DNA from 2 places in the Orenia sp. genome. Region 2 is predicted to be linked to the other one. Evidence: riboswitches for the same ligand, from Rfam matches in the RefSeq annotation. Region 2 holds a riboswitch; the other holds the start of a gene.

Region 1 (11,009 bases), on a different contig from region 2:
TCTATTGGCTAAACTCTTTAAAGTTCCAGTCTTTTGTTGTGCTCAAGGTGTTGGCCCTATTAATTATTCCTTTAATCGCCGTTTAGTAAAAGAGACATTAAATAGAGTTGATTTAATTACTGTTAGAGATAGAGATTCTAAAGAATTATTAGAGAAGATAGGTGTAAGAGAGGATATATATATGACGGCTGATCCTGTCTTTATTCTCAAAAAAGCTACTCAAGAGCGAGTACAGGAAATTCTTAATATAGAAGAGATTAAAGCTAAAGAGAATCTACTTGGTGTATCACTAAGACCATGGCAGGATAATAGTTACTTGAACAAGATTGCTAAAATTTTAGATCGATTAAAAGAGAAACTAGATATCAATATTTTATTCATTCCTCTCCATTATCCTGTTGATGTAGAGGTTAGTAGGAGGGTGGCTGAGTTGATGGAGAATAAAGCAGAGATAATTATTCATAGTTATAGCCCTCAGGAGGTATTAGGTTTGGTAGGAGAAGTTGATATGTTATTAGGTGTAAGGTTACATTCTCTAATTTTTGCTGCTTTAAATAGAGTTCCTCTTATTGGAATTTCATATGATCCTAAAATTGATAGTTTTCTCAATAGCTTAGAATTATCAGCATTAGCTCAGATTGATAATCTAGATATATCTAAAGACATTGGTGAAATAATTGAAACTTGGGGTAAAAAAGAAGAAATACAGAAGAAAATAAAGAAAAAAATTAATAATTTAGAAGGACTAGCTCTACAGAATATAGAACTATCATTAGGGATTCTAGGTGATAATCTATGAGAGAGAGAGTAGATATTTTAGGGGTATTAGTAGATAAAGTTAATCAAAAGGAGGCCCTAAATAAAATTAAATCCTTTATAAACTCTAAAGATAGCCATATTATAGTTACCCCTAATGCTGAGATGATTATTAGGGCACATCAGGATGAAGAGTTAAAGAGGATTATAAATTCTGCTGATCTGGTTATACCTGATGGGACAGGGGTAGTACTAGCTTCTAAGTTGTTAGGAAATCCTTTGGCTGAACGAGTTGCTGGGATTGATTTGGTCAAAGAATTATTAGAGACTGGCAGTAAAAAAGGTTATAATTTTTACTTTTTAGGTGGTGCTCCAAAAGTAGCTAAGGAGGCTAAAGCTAAGATAAAGAATAAATATTCCAATTTAAATATTAGAACCCATCATGGCTATTTAGATAGAGAATTAGAAAAGAAGGTTGTAGAGGAGTTGCAAGATAATAGAGTGGATATACTCTTAGTAGGGATGGGAGTTCCTTTACAGGAAAAATGGTTGAATAAACATCTATCTAAGGTAGATGTTCCAGTAGGGATTGGTGTAGGTGGTACCTTTGATATCTTAGCTGGCAAGAAGAAGCGTGCTCCAAAAATGATGCAGAACTTTCATTTAGAATGGTTATACAGATTATTACAGGAGCCTAAACGGGTGGGAAGGATGTCAGCATTACCCCAATTTATCTATGAAGTATTTCAAGAAAAGCTTAAAAAATTAAATAAGTTAAAGTAAGTAAGGGTGTTGGTGATGAGAAAACAGACAGTATATGATTATTTTTGGATTACGATTGGATCACTAATTACAGCAGCAGGGTTAGTAATGTTCTTAATTCCTAATAAGATTGCAGCAGGAGGGGTAAGTGGATTCTCTACAGTGATCTATTATCTCTTTGGTTTACCTGTAGGAATGGTCAGTTTAGCTATCAATATACCTCTTTTTATTATAGGTGTCAAGGAGTTAGGGGCTAAATTTGGAATTAGAACCCTGTATGGAATCTTTTTACTCTCTTTTGGGATAGATTTATTAACTCCATATCTGCCAGTATTGACCCATGACCTCTTATTAGCATCTATTTATGGTGGAGGGTTAAGTGGTCTAGGACTTGGGCTGGTATTTAGATCTAAAGGGACTACTGGAGGAACTGATTTAGTAGCTCAATTGATCAATAAATTTACTGGAATCAGTGTAGGTAAGAGTTTAATGATTATAGATTTTTGTGTAATCGCTTTAGCTGGAATAGTCTTTAATGCAGAGATTGCCCTTTATGCTTTTGTGGCGATGATGATTACTGGTAAAGCAATTGATATAGTACAGGAAGGTCTGAAGATTTCCAAGGGAACTTTTATTATTTCGGATCATTCAGAAGAGATTAGAAAGAATATTTTAGAGAAGATGGATCGTGGGGTTACTATCTTGAAAGGAAAAGGTGGCTTTACTGAACATAATAAGGATGTCTTACTCTGTATTATCAGCCGTTCAGAGGTCTCTGACTTAAAGAGGTTAGTACATAATATCGATAAAAATGCTTTTGTTATCATTACTGAAGTTCATGAAGTATTGGGAGAAGGCTTTACTGAGAATGCTTTTAGGGAGTAAAGAGAGATAGTGATGATTTTTGTGATTATCAGCTTAATCTATTATGTTAGTAGGTAGGCTGGTATAATAGAGGGATAATGTGATAATTTAGGAATCTGGAATCGGTTTTCAGCAATCTGTAAACCATACTGATTCCAAGTTCCTGATTCCTGACACAAAGCTGTTGCAACATCCATCTTAAGTTATAATCTCTATATTAAAATTAAACTAGCAGAAGGTGTTAATTTAATATATTCAAATTGAAAATATTGAAGATAAATACATTGAAAAATAAACTTTGGTATGATATTATTAAGTTGTCAGACGTCATACAACGTATATAGGAGGAGAAAAAATGGATAATAAAGAGTTAGCAGCTATGATTGACCATACTATATTGAATGCTGATGCCTTAGATAAAGATGTAAAATTGAGATGCCAAGAAGCTTTAGAGTACGGTTTTGCTTCTGTTTGTGTTAATCCTTCCTTTGTTTCTTTAGTTAGTAAGGAGTTAGAAGGAAGTAAAGTGAAGGTCTGTACAGTAATTGGATTTCCACTAGGTGAGACTACAACGGAAACTAAGATTTTTGAGACTAGAAATGCAATAAAAAATGGTGCTGATGAGATTGATATGGTAATCAATATTGGTGCGATTAAGTCAGGTGCCTGGGATATTGTAAAGGATGATATTAGAGCAGTTGTAGAAGCTTCTAAAGGAAGTGCATTAGTAAAAGTAATTATTGAGACCTGTTACTTAACTGAAGAAGAGAAGGTCAAGGCTTGTCAAATAGCAAAAGAGGTAGGAGCAGACTTTGTTAAGACGTCTACTGGATTTGGAACTGCTGGAGCTACTGTTGAAGATATAAAATTAATGAGAGAGACTGTTGGTCCAGATATGGGAGTTAAAGCATCTGGTGGAGTAAGGAGTAAAGATGATGCTATACAGATGATTGAAGCAGGTGCTACTAGAATTGGAGCTAGCTCTGGAGTTGCAATTGTAACTGGTGCTACAGGAACAAGTGACTATTAAAAATATATAGATAATAAAGAAAATACTATATTTTCCAATATAGTATTTTCTTTATTTAGCTTTATACTGAGTCTAAGTTCAATTAAATAGATTAAGGTAATAATAGAAGTTTATAGGTCCGTGAATCTAGAATAAAAATTAACTATGATATTATAGAGACAAAAAGTGATACTTTTTTACTTTTATAGTCATCCAACCTTAGAATGAAACAATACCATCTATCTCCTAATACCCAAACCGCCCCAACATCTCCATTAAATTACACCTTAGACTTGGAAATCTATATAGATAAACAACTCTAGAATGAAACAATAGAAGGATGATGCAACACTTTCGTTATTAGGTGGAAAGGTGGTTAGGAACTACCTAACTACCTAAATTTCTAACTTCTAACCACCAAAAAAAGTGTTGCTATATATCCATTAAATTACACTTTAGACTTGGAGATCTATAAATTTACTTAGACTGAAATTTAACAAAAATATAAATCACTTGACAAAGACTATTAGATATATTAAAATTATATTGTAAGATGTCAGACGACTTACCTTTACCAATTTTTAATAATTAAAGTTGTTAGAGGTAAGTTTTTTTATTTCAACTCACATAAATAGGTGAGTGGGTGGGAGAGGGAAACCAAACTAGAGGGAGGCAACACAATGAGTCAAGTTCTAATCTCTACAGTATGTGGAGTGTTAGTAGGTGCTTTATTCTCTTTCTTAAAACTACCTGCACCAGCTCCTCCTAACTTAGCAGGAGTTATGGGTGTTGTAGGTGTCTATTTAGGTTTAGTATTGAGTAAAAGCTTATTTTAGAAGACTAAAAAATAATATTATAAGAATATAAATTAAAGACTAGTAAAATTTTGTTTTAATAGAAGGGTATATCTTAATAAGTTAGACGTCTGATAAGGTAATAGTTATTGTATTGGTAGTCTTTATTTTAATTATAGACCTGTATATCAAACTCAATAAGTTGGCGTCTAATAATCAATAACTATTAATAAGCCTCTAATTACAATTCAGATTATAAATTAAGGGGGCTTTTAATATGTCAAAGTTAATTGGTATAGTTGGTATGTTTGTTTTAATTGGAATTGCTTATTTGATTTCTGAGGATAGAAAGAAGATTGATATTCGTCCAGTAATCGGTGGTTTATTATTACAGTTAGTATTTGCTTTTACAATTTTGAAGTTACCTATCGGGAAGGTAGCCTTTCAAAAATTAAGTGATTTTATTGCTACAATTTTAGGATTCTCAACAAAGGGTGCTGAGTTCTTATTTGGTTCTTTGATGAGTACAGGTTTTAGTTTTGCACTCTCTGTTATCCCTACAATTATCTTTTTCTCAGCACTTATGTCTGTATTATATTATCTAGGTGCTATTCAAAGGGTAGTAGAATTTATGGCTAAGATTATGAAGAAGGTAATGAACTTAAGTGGTGCAGAATCATTATCTGCAGCAGCAAATGTCTTTGTTGGACAGACTGAAGCACCATTAGTAGTTAAGAGATTCGTACCAAATATGACTCGTTCAGAGCTAATGGCTTTAATGTCAGGTGGTATGGCTACTGTAGCTGGTGGTGTAATGGCAGGATATATTGGAATGGGTATTGATGCTGGATATCTATTAGCTGCTAGTATCATGTCAGCTCCAGCTGCTTTGATGATGGCCAAGATTGTTGTACCAGAGACTAAAGAATCAGTTACTTCTGGAGAGATGAAGGTAGATATTGAAGTAAATAATGCTAATGTAATCGATGCTGCTGCTGAAGGGGCAAGTGAAGGTTTGAAATTAGCCTTGAATGTAGCTGCTATGTTACTGGCTTTTGTATCAATTATTGCTTTGATTAACTATCCATTAAGTTATCTTGGTACGAGCTTAGAACAAATTTTAGGTTATATCTTTGCACCATTATCCTTGGTAATGGGTGTTCCTGTAGGTGAAATTACTGAAGTAGGAAGCTTATTGGGACAGAAGATGGCATTAAATGAGTTTGTAGCATATACTCAATTATCAGAAATGATTAAAGAAGGGGTATTATCCCATAAATCTCAATTAATTGCGACCTTTGCCCTATGTGGATTCTCTAACTTCTCCTCAATTGCTATTCAAATTGGTGGATTAGGGAGTTTAGCACCAGAGAGAAGAGGAGAATTAGCACAATTAGGAATTAGAGCATTGGTAGCAGGTTCTTTAGCAACTTATATGACTGCTACAATTGCGGGAGTTTTAATGTAATAGAATAGAGTATGAAGGGAACGGTGGGAGCCGTTCTCTTTTTAATAAGAGACTATAAGTAAATTGCTTTAGGTTTTACAATATGAGTATATTGCGATAATTTTACTTTAAGAAAGTAAATAAAATCTTAGGTTGCAGCCCAAGACTACTTCCTACGGGGCGCGCCTAAGGGCGCCTTACTTTTAGCATTGCCCCAAAAGTAAGCAAAAGGTCTAGAAAAGAATTAAAACTTACTACGCAATCAAAATGATAAGGATTATCAATTATTATCTCTCTAATTAAAACTTTATAATACTCTAAATTCTATCTCAATTTTTGCTTCGTTCAAACAATAATTCTTTTCGTTTTTAAAGACCTTAACTGTCAACTAAGACACAAAAGTGTCGCATTATCCTTCTTAAGTTTTTGCTTTAAATCAAAGATTAAGCATAAAAAAATAGATAAAGGTGAAATTAAATTCAGGAGGTGCCTTATGCAAAGAATTGGTGTGTTAACAAGTGGTGGTGATGCTCCAGGGATGAATGCTACCTTGCGAGCTGTGGTTAAAGCTGGTACATATTATAATTTAGAGGTCTTAGGGATTGAAGCTGGCTATATTGGACTTCTAGAGAAGAGGTATAGAAGGTTAGAAATATTAGATGTAGAAGAGATTATTAGCTATGGTGGTACGATTATTAAGACCGGCAGAACTAAGGAGTTTCAAAGTAAGGAAGGTTTTAAGAGGGCATTAGCTAATATCAAAAGCCTAGAACTAGATGGATTGGTGGTGATCGGTGGTAATGGTTCGATGAAGGGGGCACAAAAGTTAGTAGATGCAGGGGTGAAGGTAATAGGTGTACCTGGAACCATTGATAATGATATTGCAGGAACAGATTATGCTATTGGTTTTGATACTGCTTGTAATATCGTTACCGAGACAGTTGATAGAATTTTAGATACTGCCACCTCCTTAGTTGGTGATACACCTCGAGTTTTTGTAATTGAGGTGATGGGGCGTCATTCAGGAGAGATTGCAATGACCTCTGCTCTGGCAGGAAGTGTAGATGGACTATTAATTCCTGAGCAAGAAGTAGACTATGATGAGATTACTGATAATTTAAAGAGAAAGTTTGAAATCGGTAAGAATTATGGGATTATTTTGATGGCTGAAGGTGTAGGTAAGGTCGATGATATTAGCAGAGAGTTAGAGATGAGATTAGGATTCAAAGTAAGGGAGACCTTGTTGGGTCATCAGCAACGAGGAGGACGTCCGACAGTCTTCGATCGGGTTTTGGCAAGTAAGTTGGGAGCAGAGGCGGTCAATCAACTGGTCAAAGGAGAGAATGCCAAGATGGTAGGGGTTAGAAATAATGTGGTAGAGGCAGTAGATTTAGAGGTTGTCAATAGTCAGCAGAAGAGCTTCAATGATAAAAATTATGAGTTGACTAAGATGATCTGTTATTAAAATTAACAGAAAGAAGACAGTAGAATATCTAACACTATATTTATCGTATATATAGAAACCGATAAAGATTTCATATTAACAGTTATAGTAATACTAACAAGTTCAAATAATTTTTTGCAACGAATCTTACGAATTGACGCGAATTGAAATCAAGAGCTTTTAAATCTTTAATTTAATCTATTAATATCCTAATTTGTGTGATTCGCATTAATTCCCACTCCAAGAGTACTTCTTCGGATAGATTACCTCAGGGCGTTGCTAAATTAATTTAAATTCTTTTTCATGTTCTATATAGAACTAAAGTTTTGAGTAAGTTTAAGATGGTTTCTAGTTCAGAGGAACCATCTTATTTAATTTTTGGTGAAAACATCTTATTAAAACCGATTCTCTATTAGATAATATAAATTTTTCAAAGAGTTAAGGAAATAATTACTTGAATAAAATTTAAACCATTAAATTAGTTTATTAACTTGATTTGGTATATTATACATGGTATAATTTTAACATAATATAAGAAATATAATCATTTGATTCTTTTAGTTGTCATTTTTGGTATAAAAATATAATATGTCTTTATTATTCCTGAAATAGCACACTTATTGAAAGATAAGGTCGCAAAGTTTTTGAGTCTAAGGTACAATTTTGTACTAAGATCGTCAGACTACCGCAAGAATAGTGAATAGAAAAGTAAGCAGTTCTATTCCTTTCATTTAGAGGGATAGGACTATTTATTTTTTTGCTATGCTGAAAAATAATCTTCAGTATAGTTAATAGATTGTTAAATAATCATTTAAAAACTTATATGCAGAGAGGGGATAGTTATGAAGATTATCAAAAAAAGTAGTATTTATTTAGTAGTAAGTTTTTTATTAATAATTGGTTTAAGTTTAACTGCTTATGCTCAGATTGAGGGGCAAGATACTTTATTTCAAATTTCAACAATCGATGCTTTATTACAAGGATTATATGATGGAAATATGACAATTGGTCAATTGTTAGATCATGGTAACTTTGGTCTGGGAACGTTCCATAACTTAGATGGAGAGATGGTTATTTTAGATGGTGTAGCTTATCAAGTCAAATCTACTGGAGAGGTAAAAGCAGTTTCAGACAATGTTAAAACTCCTTTTGCTGTAACTACATATTTTGATGAAGATAAAAGTGCTGTATTTAAGGGAGTAAAGGATCTTGAGGAGCTTAAAAAAGAGTTAACAGAATTGTTGCCAAGTGAGAATATATTCTATGCTATTAAGATTGAAGGAGAATTTAAACATGTAAAGACTCGTAGTGTGCCTAAACAGAGCAAGCCATATCCAAAGTTGGCTAAAATAGCTGCTACGCAACCAACCTTTGATTTTTATAATACCAAGGGAACATTAGTTGGTTTTTGGTCTCCATACTATGTTAATGGAATTAATGTTCCTAAATTTCACCTACATTTCATTAATGAAGACCGTACAGGTGGAGGACATTTACTTGAATGTCAGTTAAAGCGTGGAGAAGTTCAAATTGACTATTCATCAGGTTTCCAATTAATCTTACCTCATAGTAATTCATTTAGAAAGATAAAGCTAAATGAAGAATCAGGTGAGGATTTAGGAGATGTTGAAGAGTAGAGTTTAACTCTAAATTAAATAAGCTTCCTCTCTTAAAGGGGGGAGCTTATTTTTAAATTCTATAAAAGAGATTTTAAGGGGGAAGGTAAATTGAAGAAGAAATTACTAATTTTATTGGTCTTAACATTAATGCTATTTGTTAATACTTCAGTAGGGTCTGCCGCTGAATTTAAAGAAGAATATAAGCTTAGTGTAGTTGTTGGACCAGGGTTTCCTTGGGGAGCTGGGGCAGAAAGGTTTGTTGAGCTAGTAGAAGAGAGAACAGCAGGAAAGGTGAATATTAAACCTTATTTTGGTGGGAAGCTCTTTGCAGGAAAGCAGACAAATGAATTTGCAATGTTACAGCAAGGACAGATAGATATGGCTATATCTTCTACTATTAACTGGTCATCTCAGGTCAAGGAGCTAAATGTCTTTTCTCTACCTTTTATGTATCAAGGCTATGACCAGATTGATGCCGTTTATAGTGGTAAAACTGGAGAATATATTTTAAATTTATTAGAAAAAAAGGGTGTTAAGGCATTTGGTTGGGGAGAAAATGGATTTCGTCAAATTACTAATAGTAAAAGAGCAATTACAAGTCCTGATGATTTGAGAGGACTTAGAGTTAGAGTAGTTGGGACACCTATCTTTTTTGATACTTACAATGCTTTAGGGGCAAGACCAGTAAGTATGCCTTGGGGGTCAGCAATCAATGGGTTTAAGCAAGGTGTAGTTGATGGTCAAGAAAATCCATTATTGGGTGTAGAGATACCAGTTGAAATTTGGAACTATCATAATCATATTACCTTATGGAATTATCTATTTGATCCATTAGTGATTGGTATTAATAAAGATGTTTGGGAGAGTTTTGATAGTAAAACCCAAGATATTATTGAGCAATCTGCTAAAGAAGCTTTAGAATATGAACAGATGTTAGCAAGGATGGGTCTTGATGATGGTACTGCATTGAATTATTTAAAAGAGAATAATGAAGAAGGTATATTTTCTTTTGAAGACCCTATAAAATTTATTGAGAGCAAAGGAATGAAGGTTAATATCCTATCTGCTGCACAATATAAAGCATTCAAAGCTAAGACAGAGCCAGTAAGAACTAAATGGAGAAAGATAATTGGAGAAGAGTTATATCAAATTTTATTAAAAGATTTAGCAGGTAAATAATTATTGACAATAAGAGGTTTCTTTCATTGTTAGCTATAGAAAGAAACCTCTTATCTAGTATTTAGATAATAAAAGGAGGGGAATGTAACATTATGAAATTAAAGGGAGTAAATTTAAAGAATAATCTATCCTTTAAAGCTGTAGGTACTATAGTTGTTATCTTGGTAATTTCATTTTTAATCTTAGGGTTAATAGTCAATAACTCTGTATCAAAGGAGTTGACTAAATTAGCTCAAGAAAAGAATGAAGAGAAAGCAGATGGATTAAAGAATCAAATTGAGTCCTTTTTCTATAGAAAAGAAGAGATAATAAAACTGATTTCCCGCCAAGATTCTGTTAAGTATGCAAATGAATGGGCAGTCAGAGAGCTATTTGAGAATTTAAAAGATGATTATCCTTATTTTGTAAGGTTGTATCTTAGTACAAGCTTTGGTCAAAATTATTTTTATCCTGAAGATGAAGAGATCAACATTAATGATAAGCCTTGGTATCAAAAGATTAAAAATAACAAAGATATTATGTGGAGTGATCTTCATTTAGATAAAGAGCTTAAGAAGCCAGTAATTACTTTAGTAGCCCCTGTAATTAATGATAATGGTGATTTTATAGGAGCTTTGGGCATAGATATGTTGTTGACTCCTGTACAGAGTATGGTAATTGCCAGCTCAACTGATTCTAGTTATGTGTATGTTGCTAATAAGAATAATGAGGTCATTGCTCATCCAGATAAAGAGATGATTGAAAAGAGCTATGATTTAGGTCAAATTATAGATATGAACACTGTTAAGAGTAATAAAAGGGGAAGTGTAGAGTATTCTTTTAAAGATAAAGAAGTCATAGCTTCTTATGTATCATTACCTGTAATTGATGGGGTTATATTTGCCCAGAATTCAGTTGATAAAGTTTATGAAAGTAAGAACAAGATTGGTAGACAAATTTTAATAGTAGATATTATTGTATTAATTTTAGTGGCTATATTTATTTCTATCTTTATCAAGAAGTATTTATTAGATTTTATCTCTGAATTAATTAAGGTTATGAAGAAAGTTGCTCAGGGGAATTTGCAAGTAAGTATTGATTCTAAACGTAATGATGAGATAGGACAATTGGCAATAGAATTTAACTCTATGGTTGA
Region 2 (11,009 bases):
TCGACTATAATCTCAGCTTGGGCAATATTTGCTGAACTTAAATTAGATTTTAAGATACAACTCTGTCCAATAATTTCAATATCACTTCTATCTTCCATAGAACTAAAAAACTTCTTTAAAGGTTCTGTCAGCCCTTTAGTTATAAAAGCTGAGATTATACAGTTTAGTATAAATGCTAAGAGCCCCCAAATAGATCTTGGAGAAATATTGCTATAATACAGCAACATACTCAAAACCCATAATAGAAGAAAGAAAATAGTCCCATAAATTATAATAGGTACAGAACCAAGATTTAAAAATTTCAATATCCGCAGAAAGTAATATCTGATTGGACCAATCTCTAATCTTGGGTCTTCTGTCTCAACTCCACCATCAAAGTACATATTAGACGAGAAATCTATATCTAAGTCAAATTCAATAACATCAAAAGAAAAGATCCCCAATATTATTAAAACCCAGTAGCTCATTACCATAATTAAAAAAACTGTAGCTAAGATATTAATCCCAGTAAAAGCAAATTGAATATATTCCATAATCTCTCCTTTCTATAGATAAGTAAGATTCTAAGTATAAGATTGAGCTTGAGGAAAACATAAAATATTATTTTAATACTTTACTTATATTTAAACTTAGACTTAAGCTTATCTTCAAAATCATATCTATATTTTTTAATTTAAGTCAACACCTATACTACAAAAGGTTCCTTTTATTGTATATAATTTTATCAAAGGACTTATATTGTCTTTTTATTACTTTTTTAATCTATCATGTAAATTTTTAGATGTCAAGTGTTCTCTCTCTTTTTCAAAATAATTGACAGAGAGAACTTAAAATTTTTAATTTATTTATCTTAAATCATCTTCTCATCTCAAAGAACTCAGCAACCTTTAATTATACCTCCTATATTTTTCGATTATGAAACAAAATAAAAACTGACTATTAAAATAGTCAGTTTAACCATGAAGATTCTAGCAAATTGTATATCTATTCCTAAAGCTCCTCCAATAATAAAAAGAACATTATTAGTTAGGTTGCTAATCTCCTTTCAAACAAAAACAAATATAATTATATCTCAAAGCAAAAACAGGCTTCTCAGCCTGTTTAAGAATACAATTTATTGAATTATTTAAGCTCTCCATTAATTCCAATAGTTACAATCTCAACCTCTATATCTACACCAGATCTTTTAACTGCTTCCTCTGTAATTCTAACCATTCCACCACAGCAAGGCACTTCCATTCTAGCTACAGTAATACTCTTTAAATCATTATTAGCAATAATTGTTGCCAATTTATCTACATAAGCATCACCATCATCTAGCTTTGGACAGCCAATTGCCACTGCCTTTCCTTTTAATAACTTACGATGATAATCTCCATAAGCAAAAGGTACACAATCTGCTGTGATCAATAGATCAGCATTCTTAAAGTATGGTGCAAAAGGTGATAATAAGCTAATCTGTACTGGCCATTGTTGTAATGTTGATTGAACCTCTATATCAGAATCCCCATTATTATCATTTTTCTTCAAGCTCTTAGCTTGGCTTCCTGGACAGCCACCACTAGGTTTTTTCATTACTCTCATTCTACTTCCAGGGCAGCCTCCACCATGATTATGCTTAGGAGCTTCTTCCTTAGCTTCATGTACCTCCTGAGCCTTCATCATCTCTTCAACTGCCTCATCACCTCTTAAAGTTCTAACATGCTCTGCTGTTGCATCCAAGTCAAACTCTTTAGCCTCTCGCTCTTCAATTACCAATGCTCCAGTAGGACATTCCCCAATACAGTCACCAAATCCATCACAGAAGCTCTCATTGACCAACTTAGCCTTACCATTAACTATTTGTAAAGCTCCTTCATGACATCCAGTTACACATAATCCACATCCATTACATTTATCCTCATCAATCGTAATAATTTGTCTTTTAGCCATTTAAATCTCCCCCTTGTAATTTTATTTATATAAAGACCTCAGCCATTAAACTCTAGCTCTTAGCTTAATTAAATTATAATCTCTTTCTTATCTTAGTTCTGTGAATTCGGTCACACAGGGAAGAATTTAAGAAATAACCTTATTAATTTTTATTTTAAATTAATAAGATTCTCAAATAGATAATCTAATTTAAATAGCATCCTCATCATAATTTAAAAATATAAGTTGGTCTTCATTTTTGGTATGCTTTATCCATCTATTAATTAAATCCTCTTTTAAATTGCTTATAAATAATTTAAGTAAAAAGAGATCAGAGCTATCATGTACTAATTCCCAGTATTTCCTCTTTAACCCCTCTAACTCATCTCTTAACTTTTGATGTGTCTGCTTATGTTCAGCATAAGCAGAGTAATTAATCTTCTTTTGAATTGCCTCTTCCTCAGAAAAATGGGTTTCTACATAATCAGTTAGAAAATATAAGAGATTTTCTAAGTTTTCTTTTAAATCATCAATTCCTCCATCTAATTCTTGTAAAAATTTATTTATCGTCTTTAAAAATACCCGATGATGAATATCAATTTCTGGATATCCAAGCTCTAACTCACTACTCCACTTAATCATTTTATCACCCCTTCTCTATTTAAAACTTAAATTATAATCAAAAAAATAAAACCCTATATTATAAATATAATATAGGGTGGGTTCACCATTAACTCCATATAACCCAAGGTGACCAGATATAGGTTATACTTCACAGTTCCTTAATAATTTCACATTATCCAATTCTCTTTATTCTATTTAGACTATAACTATAACAATTCCTGCTTTTTAATTGAATTTTAATCTATTTTTAAGCGCTTTTTAATTAAGCCTTTATCAATTTATACTAATTAGAAATCTAGTTATCCCTTTAAATTCAAAATTAAAATATCGGTTATACTAAGGATAACTAGTTAAGAGGAGGTGCTAAAATGAAAAAGAAGTTATACATTGATGGTTCCTTTGATGAAGAATCTACCGATAAAATTAAGACTCAGTTACAGGAAATAGATAGTATTAAATTTGTTAATATTAATGCTAAGGAAAAAAGTGTAACTGCAACACTGAGAACCCAGATGAAAGATGAAGACATAAAGGAAGCTATAGAACGAATTGGTGATTATAATGTCGATAAAATACATGATTTAGATTAAATATTTCTACAAAAATATAAATCAAATTATTTTTTGCCACGAATCTCACCAATCTACATGAATAATTCAAAAGATTTTATTTATAAACTAATTTCTTTAATATCTTATTCGTGTTTAATTAGTGCTAATTCGTGGCTAACTTTATTTTTTATAATAATTTTTAATATATATCTATAAAACCTATAAATTCTTAATTCCTCAATCTCGTCTCTAATTTGAGCTGCTAGTTCAAACTCAAGGTTCTTTCTCCGAGTTTTTAAAAATCAAAAAACTCTCCGTGCTATCAAATTTTATATCTTATTTCTTAGCTCTTCTATCTCATCCCTGATTTGTGCTGCCAACTCAAATTCTAGATTAACCCTCTGAGTCTTAAACCCCCAAGACTCTTCGTAAGAGTGCTATCATCATAATTTAGAACGTAACTCTTCAATTTCATCTCTAATCTGAGCTGCTAGTTCAAACTCAAGGTCCTTCCTACGAGTTTTTAAAAATCCAAAACTCTCCGTGCTATCAAAATTTACAGTTTATCTCTCAATTCCTCTATCTCATCCCTTATTTGAGCTGCTAACTCAAATTCTAGATTTGCCGCTGCTTCCTCCATCTCTTCTTCTAAGTCAGCAATCTCTCTTAAGATTTCTGCCTCTGACATCTCCTTTAGCTCCTCTTCATCAACCTTGTACTCTTCTCTTGTTTCAGCAATCATATCTACAGGACGGAGTACCTCTCTAACCTCTTTTTTAATGGTCTGGGGTATAATCCCATGCTCCTTATTAAACTCCATCTGCACTTTACGGCGACGATTGGTCTCACCAATTGCTTCTTTCATCGAATCGGTCATCTTATCAGCATACATGATTACCTTACCATTGGCATTACGAGCAGCTCGTCCAATTGTCTGGATTAAGGAACGATTAGAGCGTAGAAATCCTTCTTTATCAGCATCAAGGATTGCTACTAAAGATACTTCGGGAATATCCAGTCCTTCTCTCAACAGATTGATTCCTACTAAAACATCAAATTTACCTAAACGTAAATCTCTAATAATTTCTAACCTTTCAATAGTATCTATATCAGAATGAAGGTATCTAACCTTAATCCCTGCTCGCTCCAGATAAGCAGTCAAATCCTCTGCCATCTTCTTGGTTAAGGTGGTTACTAAAATCCTTTCACCAATATCTATTACCTGATGAATCTCATCTAATAAATTATCAATCTGATTCTTGATAGATCTGACTTCAACCTCGGGATCTATCAATCCAGTTGGGCGAACAATCTGCTCTACAACCTGTTGACTATGGTCTAATTCATAAGCAGCTGGTGTAGCAGAGATATAGATAGCCTGATTGATTAAGCTCTCAAATTCATCAAATTGCAAAGGTCTATTATCCAAAGCTGAAGGCAATCTAAAACCATACTCTACCAGCTTCTCCTTTCTAGAGCGGTCACCAGCATACATTCCTCCAATTTGGGGAATTGTCTTATGGGATTCATCGATTACTAATAGAAAATCATCAGGAAAATAATCAATCAAGGTCTGAGGGCGACTTCCTTCTGCTCGCCCTTCTAAAAGGCGAGAATAGTTCTCTATCCCTGAACAGAAACCAACCTCAGCCAACATCTCCATATCATATTTGGTCCTCTCTTCTAATCTTTGAGCCTCTAATAACTTACCTTGACCTCTTAGATAATCAAGTCTCTTCTCTAACTCCTCTTCAATCTCCTTTAAAGCCCGCTCTATCTTATCCTCTGGTGTAACAAAGTGGCTGGCTGGATAAATGGTCAGCTCATCTAGTGTACCTAAAATCTCTCCAGTTAGAGTATTTATCTCTCTAATCTGATCTATCTCATCACCAAATAGCTCTACTCGATATGCCTTATCTTCATAAGCAGGAATTATCTCAATTACATCACCATTGACCCTAAAGGTTCCTCGTGCAAAGTCAATCTGATTTCTCTTATACTGAATGCCTATCAGCTCTCTGATGATATCACTACGATCCTTAATCATCCCACGCTCTAAATGGCAGGTCAAATCTAAGTAGTCTGCCGGATTACCCAATCCATAGATACAGGATACACTAGCCACGATAATCACATCTTCTCGTTCAAATAGAGAACTGGTTGCTGCCAATCTCATCTTATCAACCTCTTCATTGATAGAAGAATCCTTCTCTATATATGTATCGGTCTGGGGAACATAGGCCTCTGGCTGATAATAATCATAATAACTGACAAAATAACCAACCTTATTCTCAGGAAAGAACTCAATAAACTCACTACATAATTGAGCAGCCAAGGTCTTATTATGGGCAATTACTAGGGTAGGCTTCTGTACCTTCTCAATTACATTTGCTACAGTAAAAGTCTTACCCGATCCAGTTACCCCTAATAAGGTCTGTTCCTTCATCCCAGCTTTTATCCCTTTAGTCAAGCTTTCAATTGCTGCTGGCTGATCCCCTTTTGGAGAGTAGTCAGAGACTAATTTAAATTTAGACATGATCTTCACCCCACCTTTTTATAATGATTAATCTATAATAAGATAACACAATAGAAAGATATTACGACACTTTTAAATATCAGTGTGAGTGGGTGTGTGAGTGTGAGTAAACCCCAATATAAAGGCACTTCACACACACTCACACTGATAACTTACACTAATACGAAAGTGTCCCAATATACCTATTATCTATCATTACACATATCTCATATTATAATTAATATAATGTAGCTAAAAAAGCACCCACAAATGTAGGTGCCCTAACTTCTTAAACTTCTAATCTTGCTGCTTTGATTCATCACTTGTCACTCATCACTCATTACTCTTCACTGTTTTATTTAACTAATTCAGATACATAAACCAGCTTAACTCCCATTTCTTCAATAGTAGGAATCATCTCTTGAATTGCTAAGGCAGTATTCATCCGGATATGCCCAATAATTACTAACTCCTTCTTCTTTAAGGCTACTTTAGCTAAACGAAGTAGCATCTTCTCAACAGCCTCTTTCTCATCAACATTATCTATAAAAAGATAGTTTGCTGCTGTTGGAACACCATACTCTTGAGCGGTCTCGAACCCAACTGACTTATGAGAGGTACTGCTATCTACATAAAACAACTCTCTTTCTCTTAATACATTCATAATCTCTGTCATGACATGACTATCAGCTGAAGCCTTAGACCCCATATGGTGATTGACTCCCAATACATCAGGTAAACTAGCTAAGTTCTTCTCTAGAATCTCTTTAATCTCTTCACTACTCATAGTGGTATAAATAGCTCCTTTACCAGGGTTGACCTCAGGATTCATTGGCTCTAGTGGCTGATGTAAAGTCATCTCAAAGCCTGCTTCTTTAATTAATTTAGCATCCTTTTGAGAATGAGGTCTGAAAGGTAACACAGCCATAGTCAGAGGTCGATTGATGCTCAGCATCTCTTCAGTCCCTTTACGATTAAAACCCCAGTCATCTAGTATAATTGCTAACTTCGCCTTAGGCTTGGCTTGAACTAATTTAAGTTGATGGGTAACTATCTTCTCACCTGTAGACTGGGGTTTAAAAGCAAGTTTGATATTTAACACTTGCTTTTTCTCTTCTACCCAATCTACCTCTACTATCGCAAACTCTTCCTCTAGTCTATGCACTATTTTATCTTTAGTAGTCTCTAATAATTTGAGCTTATTTCCAAAGAGAGGGATTTCTAGCTCACGATAATTATAAGTCCAAGTAAAGTGATAATCATCAACCTTTCTCTCCCTCTTCTCTGTCGATGCTTGAACAATAAACTCTTCATCATTTAATCCTAAATCTTCTAACAGACTATCTATATAATTATTATAGTCATCTATTGTTTTGCTATAATCTACCTCTATAGTTTGATTTACTGGTTCTTGACCCATTGTTTCTTCATCTTGATTGACCACTGGCTTAGTATCTTGGCTACAAGATGTAAGTAAGAATAATAGAGTCAAACTGACAAAAATGACTAATATCTTGTCTCTACTCATTAGAAAAAGTCCTCTCTAATTTAATTTATCCTCTAATATCTTAATTGCTTCATCTAGTTGTTCGTCTGCTTTAGTATCAGGATTATATTTAACCTCTACATCAGGTTCAATCCCTTGATGATGAATAAATCTATTCTTTGGAGTATAATATTTGGCAGTAGTCAATTTAACAGCGGAACCATCAGATAATGGAACTACACTCTGTACTACACCTTTACCAAAGGTCTTCTCTCCTACAATAACTCCCCGTTCATCATCCTGAATAGCTCCAGTTACAATCTCAGAGGCACTGGCACTTCCTCCATTTACAAGAATTACTAATGGTGCATCTGTTGCTGTAATTTCATTAGAGACAGGAATAGATGTCTTCTCACCTTGGCGTTCTTTAACATGAACAACATAGCCCTTATCAATAAAGTTACTTGCTACCTTAGCAGCCTCACTTAATAATCCACCTGGATTATTTCTTAAATCGAGAATATAAGCTTGGGCTCCTTCTTTATGTAGCTCTTCAATCTTAGTAGCAATCTCTTCTCCTACCCCATCAATAAATTGAGCTAACCGAATATAGCCAATCTTATCTGTCTTCATCTCAGATTCAACATAAGAAAGCTCTATCTCTTCTCGAACAATATCTACATCAAATTCTTTAGGCTCCTTAGCAGATTCTTCTTCTGATACTTTTCTCTTAATAGTTAAAGTTACTTTTGTACTAGGCTTACCCTTCATCATTCCTACAGCCTCTTCCATCGGCATATTCTTAGTCGATACACCATCAATGGCCATAATCATATCTCCACCTTGTAAACCAGCCCGCTCTCCTGGAGTATCTGTGATTGGAGAAACTACAGTCAATTGCTTATCCTTCATCGTAATAACTATTCCAATACCACCATACTTACCGTCAAACTCTTCTTGCATATTCTGAAAATCCCGTGGTGGTAGATAGACAGTATAAGGGTCATCCAAACTCTCCAACATCCCATCAATAGCACCGGTTAATAAAGTATCTATATCTGTTTCTTCAACATAACTTCTTTTAACTAAATCCACAATTACAAATAGCTTTTTAAACATATTAAGTTCACTTACTTGGTTTGCTTGGGCTTTATGAAAGAATAACCCTACAGATCCTGCAGTAACTAACATGAATAATATTAAAATTATTCCAAGTGTTCTATTTCTCTTAAACATATATTTTCCTACCTTCCTACTTGGTTTATTACATTTAATTCTACCATTTATTTTGAACTTTCGCAAACAATCTACCTATAATAAAGCTATATATTATAGCTAATTGTGGATGATTTTAATTCACTATATAAAAAGTAATATTATATCATATTTATTCTAAAGTCATAAAAGTTTAGTAAAAGATATTATCACACCTCACCCCTTAATCACCCTCTGGTCTAATGAGAGGGAAAACTAACTAATAAATACTTATAGTAGTGAGGCTTTAATTATTAATTTTTTGGTGTTCTATATACTATCAACTTATTTATTGTTCAATTTCTTAATACTTTATGATATAGGAAAAAAGCAACCTAGTTCACAGAAAAATAGTCTGTAGCATAAGTTACTTTTAGATATTTATATGTTTTTTTAATTTATCATTTAGTAAAAAATCTCGATTAATTCCAATAAAATACAAATAAATTGTGAGCTAGAATTTTCTATATTTAGTTATTCATAAGGATATATTCCCTAAATATTCTTCTTACTGTCATTCTTTTTTGTCTTTCACTTAAATTATTTAAATAATCAATAAACATATCATCCAATACATTTGAATGACTATTATTATTAGGGTTTAATAGTGACTTCTTAGTGAATATTCTAAACTCCTTATTTTGTTTCATGTCATTATATAAGTCAGTAATAATTTGATCTAAAATTTTTAAATTCCTCTTATTTAATTTAAATTTCTCAATATGCTTTTTTATACTCTCTTTAGTTTCTTTAAAATACTTAAACTTTTCACTTGGAATAAATCTCTTTTTTAATACATCATATTGTATTTCCAATGGAAAACCAGTTTGAATATGATATGTTCCATAAGGCTGTATTATTATGTTATTTATATTTAAATATTCATTTAAAGCTTTTTCAATTTCAAAACAATGAGATAAACAATTTTCATCTGTACAATAATTATAATCTAATTTTGAAAATTCCTTGCCAATACATTTAACTTTATATTTTTTATAGTTATTACACTTATTACAAGCAACAGAAAAGTTAAATTTGCATCTTTCTAAAAAATTACTTCCATCACCACTATATTGACTTTTTTCTATTGTGTGTTCTTTTTGATAATCTCCATCAATACCATAAGTTTTTTCACCACTTAAATCCGTTCCACAATACATACACCTATGATTTGAAGATTCTAATAAACTTTCAAAAAGACTTCTACTCTCTTCATTCTCATTATAATAGTTTACATTCTTAGTAGGATAATTGATATCTTCAAATCTAGTAGGAAAATCTAATAATATCTTGGGATCAAACATCTATTGGAATCTCCTCTAAAATAATATCTCGAATACTTTTTTCTCTTGGACTTAACCCTTTTACTTCTGATAGATATCTCTTATCCTCATCTTCTAATTCAATATCATTGAAAACCTTCATGTATAACTCTTCCATTCTAGATATCCCTGTATCTTCTTCAACATAACTATTAAACACTTCTCTGTTAATATATTCCAAACTACCTAAATCCTTTGAATCTAAGATTTTATAAGAATAATTAGAACCATCAAGAACAATTATTTTTGTATTCTCAAGTTCTTCAAAAAATGTTAAAGAATGAACTGTTGTAATAATTTTGATACTTGGGAATATCTCTTTTAATTTTTTAATAATTGTCCGAGTCGTTTGATTATCTAAATGTTCATCAATTTCATCTATAACTATAATTTTTACGTCATTTTGATAAGCATAGTATATTTCAACAAATATTCTCAACAATGCTTGATAACCACTAGAAGCAATAACTTCTTCACCCCTTATAGAAAAAAGAATCTTATTTTCATCTTCTAAAAATTCTATATTTATATTAAAATCCTCTAAAAATTCAAATAACAACTCTTTAAATTTACCATTAAGTAAATTAATCTTTAAAAATTGAAAAGCATAGTATGCTCCTAAATTATGTTCCCCTCCAGCAAAAACATCTATCTTATTGAAATAATTAGAATTAACTCTTCTATTCAAAATTTTTTTAGGACTTCCAAGATATTCTGACAACTCTTTCTCATCTAAACCCATCAAAGCCTCATCATTAAAGAGAACTCGATTGACAGTATCTATAAAATAATAATTATTTTTTTCAATATTTTCTTTTAAAATAGCCATCAATGCATCTGATTTCCCAGACATATTCTTACCAGTTATACAGACATGATAGCCATTATCCAATGATTCCATTGCTATCTCCTTTATCTCTTCAATATACTCTTTATAATCCATTATTCTCACCTGACTCTTTTATAATCTTAATAGCTTGTAGTATTCTCTTAAATATCGATTTTTTACTAGAAGTATGTTCACTAGAATTTAATTCTTCTGTTAATTTATTATAAGAGATTTTAAAATTTTTATTTATTATATCTAGTTTAGAAGCAGCAATAAAAAATGCTTCAACCCTTAACTTATCAATATGCTTTTCATCTTTTGGAAATTTATCTACTCCTTCAATAAAACATCTTAACTTTTCTATTTCTTTCTCTACTTCATCTTCAAACTTATGTACTGAATATTCTTTTGAATATTTATCAACTAAATTTGAATAAGTTGAGTATTTTTCTAAAGTCATTACTTCATTTAGCTTATCTATTTTAGCTAAATTTTTAGAATCAAAGTCTTTTTCATC

What was found. A riboswitch is a leader RNA that binds a small molecule or an ion and turns the genes downstream of it on or off. The one in region 2 is predicted to bind cyclic di-GMP.
Region 1: linked by a shared signal. The riboswitch ahead of budA (acetolactate decarboxylase) and the one ahead of ACTCDL_RS03240 (bacteriohemerythrin) in region 2 are both predicted to bind cyclic di-GMP.

Annotation. Positions count from the first base shown of each region.
Region 1 covers NZ_JBSQYM010000010.1:9,796-20,804, forward strand. The annotation lists gene csaB (polysaccharide pyruvyl transferase CsaB) at 1-799, shown strand, start outside; gene ACTCDL_RS02325 (WecB/TagA/CpsF family glycosyltransferase) at 796-1,539, shown strand; gene ACTCDL_RS02330 (YitT family protein) at 1,555-2,403, shown strand; gene ACTCDL_RS02335 (hypothetical protein) at 2,445-2,579, opposite strand; gene deoC (deoxyribose-phosphate aldolase) at 2,738-3,412, shown strand; gene ACTCDL_RS02345 (XapX domain-containing protein) at 4,072-4,227, shown strand; gene ACTCDL_RS02350 (NupC/NupG family nucleoside CNT transporter) at 4,463-5,653, shown strand; gene ACTCDL_RS02355 (ATP-dependent 6-phosphofructokinase) at 6,126-7,097, shown strand; cyclic di-GMP riboswitch class I at 7,677-7,766, shown strand; gene budA (acetolactate decarboxylase) at 7,919-8,713, shown strand; gene dctP (TRAP transporter substrate-binding protein DctP) at 8,804-9,874, shown strand; gene ACTCDL_RS02370 (methyl-accepting chemotaxis protein) at 9,967-11,009, shown strand, end outside.
Region 2 covers NZ_JBSQYM010000016.1:12,162-23,170, forward strand. The annotation lists gene ACTCDL_RS03230 (hypothetical protein) at 1-533, opposite strand, end outside; gene ACTCDL_RS03235 (ATP-binding protein) at 1,123-1,932, opposite strand; gene ACTCDL_RS03240 (bacteriohemerythrin) at 2,122-2,553, opposite strand; cyclic di-GMP riboswitch class II at 2,619-2,702, opposite strand; gene ACTCDL_RS03245 (cation transporter) at 2,904-3,125, shown strand; partial or broken gene ACTCDL_RS03250 (UvrB/UvrC motif-containing protein) at 3,230-3,370, opposite strand; partial or broken gene ACTCDL_RS03255 (UvrB/UvrC motif-containing protein) at 3,416-3,478, opposite strand; partial or broken gene ACTCDL_RS03260 (UvrB/UvrC motif-containing protein) at 3,530-3,595, opposite strand; gene uvrB (excinuclease ABC subunit UvrB) at 3,643-5,622, opposite strand; gene ACTCDL_RS03270 (divergent polysaccharide deacetylase family protein) at 5,957-7,129, opposite strand; gene ACTCDL_RS03275 (S41 family peptidase) at 7,145-8,323, opposite strand; gene ACTCDL_RS03280 (HNH endonuclease) at 8,812-9,645, opposite strand; gene ACTCDL_RS03285 (hypothetical protein) at 9,638-10,606, opposite strand; gene ACTCDL_RS03290 (GmrSD restriction endonuclease domain-containing protein) at 10,596-11,009, opposite strand, start outside.